3 regions of the Caulobacter sp. GW456-12-1-14-TSB4 genome follow, and region 3 is predicted to be linked to each of the others. Evidence: predicted binding sites of a transcription regulator. Region 3 holds the regulator's gene; each other region holds the start of a gene.

Region 1 (4,274 bases), on a different contig from region 3:
ACATAGGCCAGGCGGCGCTCTTCCTCGAGGCCCTTCTCGCCCTTGTCGTCCATGCTGCGCTGGCTGGGGAACACGCCTTCCTCCCAGCCGGGCAGGAAGACCAGCGGGAATTCCAGGCCCTTGGCCGAGTGCAGGGTCATGATCCAGACGGCGTCGCCGGTGGCCTCGCGGTCCAGGTCCATGACCAGCGACACGTGCTCCAGATAGGCCTCGAGCGAGTCGAAGGCGCTCATCGACTGGACCAGTTCCTTCAGGTTCTCCAGCCGCGTCTGGCTGGTCGGGCCCTTGTCCAGGCGCAAGGCGTCCGTATAGCCGCTCTCCTCCAGCACCGTCTCCAGCAGGCGCTGGTGGTGCACAGAGCCGATCAGCGAGCGCCAGCGGTCGAGATCGCGGATGAAGTTGCTGAGCGCCGTGCGGGTGCGGGCCGGCAGGTCGTCGCTGCCGATGATCACGCGCGCGGCCTCGACGGTCGAAATCCCTTCCAGCCGGGCGATCTGCAGCAGCTTCTGCACCGAGGTGTCGCCGATGCCGCGCTTGGGCGTGTTGACGATGCGCTCGAAGGCCAGGTCGTCGTCGGGCGACTGGATCAGGCGCAGATAGGCGTGGGCGTCGCGGATTTCCGCCCGTTCGAAGAAGCGCGGGCCGCCGACCACCTTGTAGGGGATCTGCAACATCACGAAGCGCTCTTCGAAGGCGCGCATCTGGAACGAGGCCCGGACCAGAATGGCCATCTGGTTGTACTTGCGGCCGGCCTTCTTGGCCCGCTCGATCTCGTCGGCGATCATGCGGCTCTCGGCCTCGCCGTCCCAGACGCCGCTGACCTTGACCTTTTCGCCGCCCTTGGCCGGGGTCCACAGGGTCTTGCCCAGGCGGCCCTTGTTGGCGGTGATCAGGCCGGACGCCGCCGCCAGGATGTGCTCGGTCGAGCGGTAGTTGCACTCCAGCCGCACGACCTTGGCCCCGGCGAAGTCGCGCTCGAACCGCAGGATGTTGTCGACCTCGGCCCCGCGCCAGCCATAGATCGACTGGTCGTCGTCGCCGACGCAGCAGACATTCTGACGGCCCTGGGCCAGCAGGCGCAGCCACAGGTACTGGGCGACGTTGGTGTCCTGGTACTCGTCGACCATCACGTATTTGAAGCGGCGCTGGAACTCGTCCAGCACGTCGGGATGGCCGGTGAACAGGCTGATATTGTGCAGCAACAGGTCGCCGAAGTCGCAGGCGTTCAGGATGCGCAGGCGCTCCTGGTACTGACGGTACAGGCTGATGCCCTTGCCGTTGGCGAACTCGCCGGCCTCACTGGTCGGGACGCGATCGGGCGTCCAGCCGCGGTTCTTCCAGTTGTCGATGATCTGCGACAGGATCCGCGGGGTCCAGCGCTTGGCGTCGATGTTCTCGGCCTCGATCAGCTGCTTGAGCAGCCGCTCGTTGTCGTCGGTGTCGATGATCGTGTAGTTCGACTTCAGTCCCACCAGCTCGGCGTGACGGCGCAGGATCTGGGCGGCCACCGAGTGGAAGGTGCCCAGCCAGCGCAGGCCCTCGGCCTCCGGGCCGATGATGTGGGTGATCCGCTCGCGCATCTCGCGCGCGGCCTTGTTGGTGAAGGTGACGGCCAGCATCTCCCACGGCCGCGCCTTGCCCGTCGCCAGGATGTGGGCCAGGCGGGTGGTCAGCACGCGGGTCTTGCCGGTGCCGGCCCCGGCCAGGACCAGCAGCGGACCCTCGGTGGTCTCGACCGCCTCGCGCTGCTCGGGGTTCAGCCCGTCCAGATAGTTGGGCATGGCGTGACCGTTCGCCGGCGGCTGTGGCCGGGCCAGGTCGGAGATGCGCGGAGAGGGGAGGTCGCCCGGGAAACCGGCCGAGTCGTCATCGGGATACATGGAACATATGTAGCACAAACCGCGCGGGACTTAAGTCCCTCTGCATGCTCAAAGCGGAACCTCCGCGTCCGCGTATCGTTGATCCGCCAACGCAAAAGCGCCGAAGGGCGAGGAGACACTCATGGCCGAAGGAACCAGCAGCAGCGGCGGGGGCAACAGTGGCCTGGCGTTCATAGTCGGCGGACTTGTCGTCATCGTCGCGGTGCTCGCCTTCTTCGTGTTCACGGGCGGCATGTCCCACAAGAAGCAGGTCGACGTGAACATCTCGGCCTCGGTTCCGAAACTGCCGGACGCGCCGAAGCTGCCTGACGCGCCCAAGGCCCCGGGGAGCTGATCATGGCCAAGACCCTCACCCACAACGGACAGGCGCATCGCGACAGCGGCGGCTTCTGGGCCGCGATGCTGGTCGTGGTCGTGCTGGTCGCGGCCGTCTGGGGCGCCTGGAAGCTGGGCGTGATGGCCGGCGACCAGGCCGACTGGCGCCAGGGCCTGCCGGACCTATCCCGGACCCTGCGTTCGGCGCCAAACCCGCAACCGCCGCCGATTCCGACGCAGCGGCGGCCGGCGGTGACCCCGGAAGCGCGGTAGGCCCGTCCTCGCCCTTCGACAGGCTCAGGGTGAGGACTACTCTGAGCATCGCAGTAGAAACCTCATCCTGAGCTTGTCGAAGGGCGAGGTTTCGTCGCGCTAGCCGCTAGCTTTGTTCAGCGCGAACACCCGGCACGCCGACGCCAGCGGCCGCTCCCCGCGCTCAAGGTCGATCCGCTGGATCAGTCCCGCCAGGCTCACCGACTCATCCGCCGCCGCCTTATCCAGCACCGCCCAGAACTCCGGCTCCAGGGCCAGCGAGGTCGCGTGGCCGGCCAGGTTCACCGAGCGTTTCTTCAAGCCAGCCAGCGTCCTAGTCCTCGCGCTTGGCGCCGTCGAGGTCGCGCTTGAGCTTGTCGGCGCGGGCGGCGTCCAGGGTCTTCTCGCCCTTGGTGCGGCCGAACTTGGCGCGGTTCTCGGAAGCCCGGGCCTTGTCGTCGGCCTTGGCCTTGGCCTTGCGGGCCTGGTTGAGATTGACGATGTCGGCCATGAGCTTACGGGGTCTTCTTCTTCGGGGCGGGACGAATGACCAAGGTTTCCTGCAGATGCAACGCCTCGCCCTTCCTCAGGACCAGCGGCGCGCGGCCGGGGAAGACGCAGTTCTGCATCGAGCGGTCGTTATACAGCATCCAGCGCGTCACCGCCTGACCATTGGCCTTGCAGGCCAGGCCCACCGCCCAGGGCGGTGCGCTCTCGCCCGTCCACGCGAAGCCCATATTGCCGCCGGCGTCGATGGCCGCGCCATTCGGGACGATCGTCTTGCCGCCCGAGGCGAAGGCCAGGTGCTCGGGATCGACCAGCCGGATCGAGAAACCGCCGAAGCCGCGATCGTCCTCGCTGCCGCCTAGGCCTAAGGCATCGACGCGCGAGGTGATGGTGGTGTCGAACTCCACCCGCCGCGCGCCGGCCTTCAGCGGACGGACCGTCACCTTGGTGGTCTCGCGGGCGACATAGGCCAGCTCGGGCCCGGAATTGACCATCCAGTCGACGTCCACGGTCAGCGCGCCGCCGCCGTCGGCGTCACCCAGAAAGTGCTTCTCGCGCACGAAGTAGGACAGGCCCTTCATGTACCAGCCGTCGGCCACGGTCTTGCCGTCCGTCTGGACTTTCATCCACGCCCACCAGACGCCGCGCTGATGCGGGTGGTCGCCGGGCCTGTCCTCGGTCAGGGCCGTCCCGTCCGGGGCGTAGAGCGCGCCGACATAGTTCGAGCGACCGGGCTCGGCGGCCGGGTCCAGCGGTTTGGTGCGATAGACCAGCACGGTCTTGCCGGCCTCGGTCAGGGTCACCGCGTCGTCGGCGAACACCGCATCGACCCGCTTGCCGATGGCGGGATCAGCGAGCGCGGGACCGGCGACCAGCAGCAAGGCGCAGGCGAGAAGGGCGCGGAAGCTCATGCTTCGTCCTTGAATTCCATCGGCCAAAAATGCCCGGAACGTATCAAGAACAATCCTTGCGTGCATGGCAAGTGAAACTTCGCTCATGAAGCTTAGCCGCTGAAACTTGGCTGGAGGCGTGGCCGTTTGATGTCCCGAGAGACCGCGATGGTCTCGTGCAATCCAGGAGACGACGGATGATCGACCTCTCGCAGATCAAGGAACACCAGGAAGTCGTCGGTTCGGACGGCGGTCATGTCGGTCGCGTTGACCACGTCATGGGCGGCGAGATCGAGCTGGCCAAGCTGGACCTGGGCGGCGGCTTCAAGCACCACATGATCCCGCTGTCGTGGGTCGAATATATCGATGACGACAAGGTCCACCTGGCCCTGACGAAGGACGACGCCAAGGCCCAATGGCGCGAAAAGCA
Region 2 (4,274 bases), on a different contig from region 3:
CACCCTGACCACCCTGACGGTGCACGAGGGCGTCCCGGGCCACCACCTGCAGCTGTCGATCTCGAACGAGGCCAAGGGCCTGCCCATGATCCGCAAGATCATCGGCTTCTCGGGCTACACCGAGGGCTGGGCGCTCTATTCCGAGCAGCTGGCCGTCGAGATGGGCATCTACAAGACCGACCCGCGCGGCCACATCGGCATGCTGCACGACGCCCTGTTCCGCGCCGTCCGCCTCGTGGTCGACACCGGCATGCACTACAAGAAGTGGAGCCGTGAGCAGGCCGTGAAGTACATGGCCGAGACCATGGGCGACGAGGAAAGCGGCTCGATCACCGAGATCGAACGCTACGTCGTGTGGCCGGGCCAGGCCTGCAGCTACATGATCGGCAAGATCGTCTGGCTCCGCGCCCGCGCCAAGGCCCAGAAGGCGCTCGGCAAGAAGTTCGACATCCGCGAGTTCCACGACGCGGGCCTGCTCTCGGGCATGACCCCGCTGACCACGCTGGAGCGCGTGATCGACGACTACATCGTCAGCAAGGGCGGCAAGGCCTGAGCTTGATGGATTGAGTGTTTCTCCTCCCCCTCTGGGGGAGGGGGACCGCCGAACGGCGGTGGAGGGGCCTTGTGCGGCGGCGAGCGCATCATCGCTTCGCGACCCCCTCCGTCTCGCTGCGTATTCGCAGCGATCCACCTCCCCCTAGTGGGGAGGAGAGATCACAACGCTACCCCCAGCTCTCAGACGCCCCCGCCCGGCGCGCCACCGGCGTGACCGAGGGATTGGGACGCAGGGCGGGCATGGGCTTGTCGGCCGGCTTGCCGTAGAGCCAGCCTTGGGCGAAATCGACGCCGGCGGCGCGGACGATGTCGGCCACCTCGATCGTCTCGACCATCTCGGCCACGGTGCGGATCTTCAGGTCCTGGCACAGCTCGACCAGGCGGCGCACCAGGGCGCCGTCGCGGCCGTTGTCGGCCAGCTCGCGGACATAGCGGCCGTCGATCTTGACGATATCCAGCGACAGCTGCTGCAGGTAGGCGAACGACGACGAGCCCGCCCCGAAGTCGTCCAGGCAGACCATCGAGCCCATGCCGCGCAGGGCCTGGATATGGCGGTTGGCGCGGGGGAGGTCATCAATCGCCGCGGTCTCGGTGACCTCGAAGATCAGCCGACCCTTGGCCTCGTCATGCTTGGCCAGCAGGCGCTCGATGTGGCCCACGAAGGTCTCGTTGACGATCGTGCGGCCCGAGACGTTCACGGCCAGCTTCAGCTTGCGCTCCTGGTCGTTGGCCAGCTTCTTCACCGCCTGCTCGACGATGGCGTGGTCCAGCTCCTCGATCAGGTCGAATTCCTCGGCCATGCGGATCAGGGCGAACGGGCTGGCGCCGTCCTCGAAGCGCACCAGCACCTCGTGGTGGTGCGCCGCGCCGGACTTCAGGTCGACCACCGGCTGGAAGGCCAGGTTGAAGCGACGCTGGCTGACGGCCACGCCCAGGGCGCCGGCGCGGGCCAGGGTGCGTTTCACCGAACGGTTCATCGCCTCCGACAGCGTCATCGGCGGCATGTCCTTCAGGCCCTCGCGCAGGAAGTCGTCGAGCGCGTAGCGAAGGGCGCGCAGCGCGCGCGCCGAGCCGCCGCCGGCCTCCAGGGGCACCACGTGGGCGCTGGCGTCGGCGCTGACCATGCGGGTCAGGCGCTTGACCATGTTCTCGGGACGATCGTCCTTGGCCCGCAGCAGGGCGAAGCGGTCGGGCGACAGCTGGGTGGCGGCCGAACCGCCATGCGACTCGGCGCGGACTGCGCTGGCCACCCGCACGTCCAGCGCGGCCGCCTCATTGGGCGTCAGGCCGTCGCGCATGGTCTCCAGGCCGGCGAACTCGACCATCGCCAGTTCCAGCTCCAGACCGGTGACGCGGGCGGCCTCGAACAGGCCCTTGGCGATGTCGTCGAACGACTCGCGCGGATGCAGGGTGCCGGCGGTCAGCGGCGGGCCGGCCGACTGGGCGGCGGTGACGGCCAGCGAGACCCGGCCGTCGTTTTCGGGCAGGGCGCGCAGGATCACGCGGACGTGGCGGTCCTCCGGACCGATCAGGCGCAGGACGACGGGGCCTCGCCGCACGCCGTCGTCGGCGCAGCTCAGCATCGCGTCCATCAGCGGCTGGTCGTCGGCGTGGAACAGGTGCGGCCAGACCTTGCCGGTCAGGCTGGCCTCGCTCTGGCCCATGACCTTCTGCGCCGCGCCCAAGGCCAGGCGCACGCGGCCATTCTGCAGTTCGACCAGAAGGTCGGCGCTGGCGAACGCCAGGCCTAGAAGGCGGCGTGGGTCGATGGACAAGTCGGCGGTCCCCCAAGGAGCGGTGAAGCTGGCATGACGGGACTTAAGGACCGGTTTCACCCTCGCGGGGATGGTCCCGTATCCGGGTATATCCCCTGCGGCATTCTGGCCTACGACAGAAACGGTCGTTTCTTTGCGTGAAGGCGAGCGAGAACATCTTGCGAACTCAGAACAAAGGGCGTACGCATTAAGGGTGTTCCACAGGTCGTTGGGGCGGGGCGCGGTAAGCGCCGATCGAGCGACCGGAATCATGGGATAGAGGGCGGATCAACATGACAAGTCAGGCGGCATTGAAACTCGTGGGCAAGGAAGAAGGCGACAAGCAGCGCGCTCTGGAAGCGGCGCTCACCCAGATCGATCGGGCGTTCGGCAAGGGCTCAGTGATGAAGCTGGGCGAAAAGGGCAAGGTCGAGATGGAGTCCGTCTCCACCGGCTCGCTCGGCCTGGACATCGCCCTGGGCATCGGCGGCCTGCCCAAGGGGCGGATCATCGAGGTCTATGGTCCGGAAAGCTCGGGTAAGACGACCCTGGCCCTGCATGTGGTGGCCGAGGTCCAGAAGGCCGGCGGCACCGCCGCCTTCGTCGACGCCGAACACGCGCTGGATCCGTCCTACGCCCACAAGCTGGGCGTCAACCTGGACAGCCTGCTGGTGGCCCAGCCCGACAACGGCGAACAGGCCCTGGAAATCACCGACACCCTGGTGCGCTCGGGCGCCGTCGACATCGTCGTCATCGACTCGGTCGCGGCCCTGACGCCGAAGGCCGAAATCGAAGGCGAGATGGGCGACAGCCTGCCGGGCCTGCAAGCCCGTCTGATGAGCCAGGCGCTGCGCAAGCTGACCGCCTCGATCAACAAGGCCAACACCATCGTCATCTTCATCAACCAGATCCGTCACAAGATCGGCGTGATGTACGGCAGCCCGGAAACCACCACGGGCGGCAACGCGCTGAAGTTCTACGCCTCGGTGCGCCTGGACATCCGCCGCACCGGTTCGGTGAAGGTCCGTGACGAGATCATCGGCAACAACGTCCGCGTGAAGGTCGTCAAGAACAAGGTGGCCCCGCCGTTCCGCGAGGTCGAGTTCGACATCATGTACGGCGAGGGCATCTCCAAGCTGGGCGAAGTCATCGATCTGGGCGTCAAGGCCGGGATCATCGACAAGGCCGGCTCGTGGTTCTCGTACGGCAGCCAGCGCATCGGCCAGGGCCGCGACAATGTCCGCGAATTCCTGAAGACCAACCCCGATGTGGCCGCCTCGATCGAAGCGGCCGTCCGCAAGTCGTCGCAGAAGATCGAGGAAGAACTTCTCGTCGGCGGCCCGGAAGAGGGCGAAGAAGACTAGGCCTTACGGCCTTACCGTTTCGCGGCCCTCGCCCGACCCCGGGCGTCCCCGCCTTCAACACGCCCGCGGCCGGACCGCCGCGAGGGCCGCGATCGCAGGCCGCCTGGACCCCATGCCAGGCGGCCTATTTTCGTTCTGGGGCGAAGATCCTCCCCCGCGATGCGGGGGAGGTGGCCCGGAGGGCCGGAGGGGGCTAACGCGGCCTATGCCGAGATGGCCCCTCGGTCGGCTTCGCCGACAGCTCCCCCGCATCGTGGGGGAGCATCTGGCCTCCGAACCCGCCCTTTTCAGCCGTGTCGGCAGCCCCCATCTCCGAGTCGGTTTCCCCTTCACCAAAATCCGCGCTATGCAGCGCCCGACTCCCGGCCGCCTGCCGGACCGGTACGCCAGACTTGAGACGCTCATGCCCAGCTTGAACGAGATCCGCAGCACCTTCCTCGACTACTTCGGCAAGGCCGATCACGCGGTGACGCCGTCGGCGCCGCTGGTGCCGCAGAACGATCCGACCCTGCTGTTCGTCAATGCCGGCATGGTGCCGTTCAAGAATGTGTTCACGGGCGCCGAGACGCCGGCGCATCCGCGCGCGGCCAGCTCGCAGAAA
Region 3 (4,274 bases):
GTTCGTGATCATCGCCGCGCCGCACACCAGCAACTGGGACTTCGTCTACTTCCTGGGCGCGGCCGACGCGCTGAACCTGAAGCTCAGCTTCATGGGCAAGGCCTCGCTGTTCCGCTGGCCGTTCGAGAGGCTGATGAAGGACCTGGGCGGCGTGCCGATCGACCGCTCGCAATCGCGCGACACGGTCCAGGCCATGGCCGACGAGTTCGCCCGGCGCGACGAGTTCATGCTGACGATCGCGCCCGAGGGCACGCGCGGCAAGGCCGGCGGCTGGAAGACCGGCTTCTACAACATCGCCCTGAAGGCCGGCGTGCCGATGGTGCCCGGCTTCATGGACTACAAGCGCAAGGTGGTCGGCCTGGGTCCGGCCATGACGCCCAGCGGCGACTACGAGAAGGACCTGGCCGTGCTGGCGGCGTTCTATGCGCCGGTCACGCCCAAGCATCCGGAACTGAAGAGCGCCGTTGGCTGAAGCTTGATCGCTCGCTAGGGTCCCGCCGCTCTTCCTGAAAGGAATCGGATGCGGGCGTTCCTGTCCAAGCTTCGTCGCGCGCTGTCGCTGACGCCCACGCCGCCGCCGGCCGTTGACGCCGTCGCCGCGCCGCAGGAGCTCTGGCACCTGGTCGGCGCCGCCGACGCCGACTTCATCCGCGTGGGCCAGCAGTTCAAGGAGCTGTTCGTCGCCGCCGGCCTGCAGCCGCACCACGCCTTCCTCGACGTCGGCTGCGGCATCGGCCGCGCCGCCGCCCCGCTGGTCGACTATCTGAATGATGCCGGCCGCTATGCCGGTTTCGACGTCATGGCCCAGGCCATCGACTGGTGCAAAGCCAACATCGCCGTCGGCGACCCGCGCTTCGAGTTCGTCCACGCCGACATGCACAGCGACCGGTACAATCCGGGCGGCGCGCAGCCGGCCAGCGCCTTCGTCTTCCCCTATCCGGACGCCAGCTTCGACTATGTCTGGCTGGGCTCGGTGTTCACCCACCTGCTGGCCGCCGACCAGGCCCAGTTCGCGCGCGAGATCGCCCGGGTGCTCAAGCCCCACGGCACCAGCATCGTCTCCTGGTACCTGATCGACGAGGAGGCCCGCGCCAACACCGGCAATGGCCAGATCGCCTTCGACTTCGTCCACGCCCTGGACGGCTGCTGGACCGCGACGCCGGAACTGCCCGAGGCGGTGATCGGCTACGACCTAGAGCCGATCCTGGCGCAGTACGAGGCCCTGGGCCTCGACGTGCTGAACCAGGCCCTGGGCGTCTGGCGCCGCCAGCCGATGCAGGACCAGGACATCATCATCGCCCGCAAGCGCGCCTGAAAGCTTTCGTTAAGCTTTTGATTCTGGGCGCTATTTGCCTTACCGGCCAAGCTAGCTATTGATTTTCCTCGCCTTTCTCGGGCGAACGACGCTCGACTTGACTTTAACGCGGAACGCCTAGAGAACATTCGCAAGGTTTGCGGTTTGTTCCGCGCTCCAGCCGAGGTCATCATGCTCACCCGCAAGCAGCACGAACTGCTGATGTTCATCCACGAGCGGATCAAGGAGACCGGCGTCTCCCCCTCGTTCGACGAGATGAAGGAGGCCCTGGACCTGGCGTCCAAGTCGGGCATCCACCGGCTGATCACGGCCCTGGAAGAGCGCGGCTTCATCCGCCGCTTGGCTCACCGGGCCAGGGCGCTGGAGGTGGTGAAGCTGCCGCAGCAGGCCACGACGGCCGCCCCGCCCAAGGGCCGTGGCGCGTTCCGCCCGCAGGTGTTCGAGGGCGGCGGTTCGCCCCCGCCCTCGCCGGTCTCGTCCTCCGCTCCGGCCAATGACAGCCGCGACCTGCCGATCCTGGGCAAGATCGCCGCCGGCACCCCGATCGACGCCATCCAGCACGAGCGCGAGCGCCTGCCGGTGCCCGAGGCCATGCTGGGCAATGGCGAGCACTATGTCCTCGAGGTGCAGGGCGACTCGATGATCGAAGCCGGCATCCTCGACGGCGACTACGTGATCATCAAGAAGGGCGACACCGCCACCTCGGGCGAGATCGTCGTCGCCCTGGTCGGCGAGGAAGCCACCCTCAAGCGCCTGCGCAAGAAGGGCGGCTCGATCGCCCTGGAAGCCGCCAACCCGAAATACGAGACCCGCATCTTCGGCCCCGACCAAGTCGAGGTGCAGGGTAAGCTGGTGGGCCTGATCCGCCGCTACCACTAGGCCGTTTCGGCGACTTGAGAATTGGCCCCGACCTCGCTTGAGGATCGGGGCCTTTTCGTATCGGGGCTACAGCCGCCCCTCCTCCGCCAGCCGCTTGGCGGCGGCGTCGAAGCCGGCCCAGGCGGCGACGGCCAGGCCCGCGCCGGTGCTGACCCGGCGCACGCCCAGCGCGCCCAGGCTCTCGACCGACATGTCGCCGCCCCAGAACAGGATGTTGACCGGCTTGGGCGCCACGGCCTCGACGATGGCCTTGATCTCGTCCGGATCGGTGACCGCCGGGGCGTAGAGGCAGTCCGCGCCGGCGGCGGCATAGGCCTTCAGGCGCTCCAGGGTCGGGGCGAGGTCGCGGGCGCCACGCAGATAGCCTTCGGTGCGGCCGACCAGGATCACGTCCTGACCCGAGGCGTCGATGGCGGCGCGGGCGGCCTTCAGACGCTCGACGGCGACCGGCAGGTCATAGAGCGCCGAGCCCGACCAGTCCTCGATCGACAGGCCCGAAACGCCGACCTCGATGGCCAGGGTGACGCTTTCGCCAACGCCCTCGGCGCTATCGGCGAAACCGGCCTCGAAATCGGCGTTCACAGGCAGGTCGGTGGCGGCGCACAGCATCTTGAGATGTTCGATGACCTCGTCGCGCGTGACCTGGCCGTCGTCCTTGCCCAGGGCCCAGGCCATGCCGGCGCTGGTCGAGGCTAGAGCCTGGAAGCCCTGCTTCTCCAGCCGCCTAGCGCTGCCGATATCCCACGGGTTCGGGAGGGCGAAGCAGCCCTCGGCATGCAGGGCGCGGAAGGCCGCGCGGCGGGCGGCGAACGGGTTCGACATGGCGGCAACTCCTGTGGTGCTGCTGAAGCTTTACCCGCCGCTGGTGACATCGGCTGTCAGCAGGCGGCTCTCCTCTGGACGACTCCACGGCCGATCGCCGCGCAATGGCTGAGCCCAGACGATGCGCCAACCGTTGGAACGGCGATAGAGTTCTGCGGCGCCGCCGCGGGCGAAATCCTCGGCCGCCAGCAGCACGGTCTCGGCGCAGAGCGGCGGAGTCCTGGGCGGCGCCGGCCCACGGATCACCACGACTTCGCTGCGGATGCACAGGCCCGACAACGTCTCGGCGTCGGGCGTCTTTCGGCCCCAGACCAGTGACAGCCGCACGGGCGCGCCCAGTTCCGGCGCGCAAATCCGCTTGTCGCAGGCGTAGAGGCTCCAGGTCGCCGGCGTCAGGCCGCGCCGACGCGCCCACAGCTCGGCCCCGAACCGCTTGGCGTCGGTGCGCAGCAGCACGGCCGCGTCGCCGGAGCGGACGGCGGCCGTCGCCCCGTCATTGGCGATCCAGGCGTCCGGCGGCGCAGGCCTGGGCCATAGGGCGACCGCCAGGGCCAGGGGCGCGCCGATCCAGCGCAGGCGGCCGCGCCACAGGCACAGGACCATCAGACCCAGGAAAGCGACCACCAGCACCTGCGGCGGCGCGCTGGCGACGATCCGCTGCGCGCCGTGCGCATCGGCGAAGCCGTTGGCGATGGCCAGCATGGCGTCGACGCCCCAGCCAGCCACGGCCAGGAACGGCGCGCCCAGGCCGAACGGCTCCAGCAGGGTCCCGACCGCCAGGAACGGCATGATCACGAACGACGACAGCGGCGCGACCGCCAGATTGGCCGGCAGGCCCCAGACGGCGACGCGGTTGAAGTGCTGCATGGCGAACGGCGCGGTGGCCAGGCCCGCCACCAGGCTCGCCGCGACCGAGGCCGCCAGCCAGGTGAAACCCGCCTGCGGCCAGCGGATCCACCATGGCGTCGAAATCTCCTTCACCGGCTGCGGCCAGCTCTCGGCCAGGGCCACCAGGGCGGCGGTGGCGGCGAAGGACATCTGGAAGCCGGGCTCGCCGGCGGTCTCGGGCTTCATCGCCAGGATCACCAGCGCCGCCACGGCCAGGCCGTGCAGGGTGATCGCCCGGCGGTCGAACAGGATGGCCAGGAAGGCGACGCTGGCGGTGATCGCCGAGCGCTCGGCCGGGGGCGGCGCGCCGGAGATGACCAGATAGGCCAGCACCGCTATCAGCCCCGCCACGGCGGCGATCTTCTTGCCC

What was found. Region 3 encodes LexA, which represses DNA repair genes until DNA is damaged. Its sites were predicted from a motif close to ATGTTCNCNANNTGTTCT; they were not measured.
Region 1: the regulator LexA is predicted to act here: its motif matches at 1,881-1,898, upstream of AC07YH_RS21835 (ATP-dependent helicase).
Region 2: the regulator LexA is predicted to act here: its motif matches at 2,481-2,498, upstream of recA (recombinase RecA).

What each region holds. Positions count from the first base shown of each region.
Region 1 covers NZ_JBWKZF010000030.1:28,700-32,973, forward strand. Annotated here, with positions in the region: gene AC07YH_RS21835 (ATP-dependent helicase) at 1-1,880, opposite strand, end outside; gene AC07YH_RS21840 (hypothetical protein) at 2,002-2,214, shown strand; gene AC07YH_RS21845 (hypothetical protein) at 2,217-2,468, shown strand; partial or broken gene AC07YH_RS21850 (hypothetical protein) at 2,470-2,567, shown strand; gene AC07YH_RS21855 (ribbon-helix-helix domain-containing protein) at 2,568-2,777, opposite strand; gene AC07YH_RS21860 (DUF4169 family protein) at 2,782-2,958, opposite strand; gene AC07YH_RS21865 (DUF6807 family protein) at 2,963-3,865, opposite strand; gene AC07YH_RS21870 (DUF2171 domain-containing protein) at 4,042-4,274, shown strand, end outside.
Region 2 covers NZ_JBWKZF010000003.1:170,666-174,939, reverse strand. Annotated here, with positions in the region: gene AC07YH_RS04165 (DUF885 domain-containing protein) at 1-553, shown strand, start outside; gene AC07YH_RS04160 (EAL domain-containing protein) at 723-2,330, opposite strand; gene recA (recombinase RecA) at 2,603-3,673, shown strand; gene alaS (alanine--tRNA ligase) at 4,077-4,274, shown strand, end outside.
Region 3 covers NZ_JBWKZF010000013.1:9,412-13,685, forward strand. Annotated here, with positions in the region: gene AC07YH_RS13795 (lysophospholipid acyltransferase family protein) at 1-472, shown strand, start outside; partial or broken gene AC07YH_RS13800 (class I SAM-dependent methyltransferase) at 515-1,315, shown strand; gene lexA (transcriptional repressor LexA) at 1,487-2,194, shown strand; gene AC07YH_RS13810 (isocitrate lyase/PEP mutase family protein) at 2,261-3,016, opposite strand; gene AC07YH_RS13815 (ComEC/Rec2 family competence protein) at 3,047-4,274, opposite strand, start outside.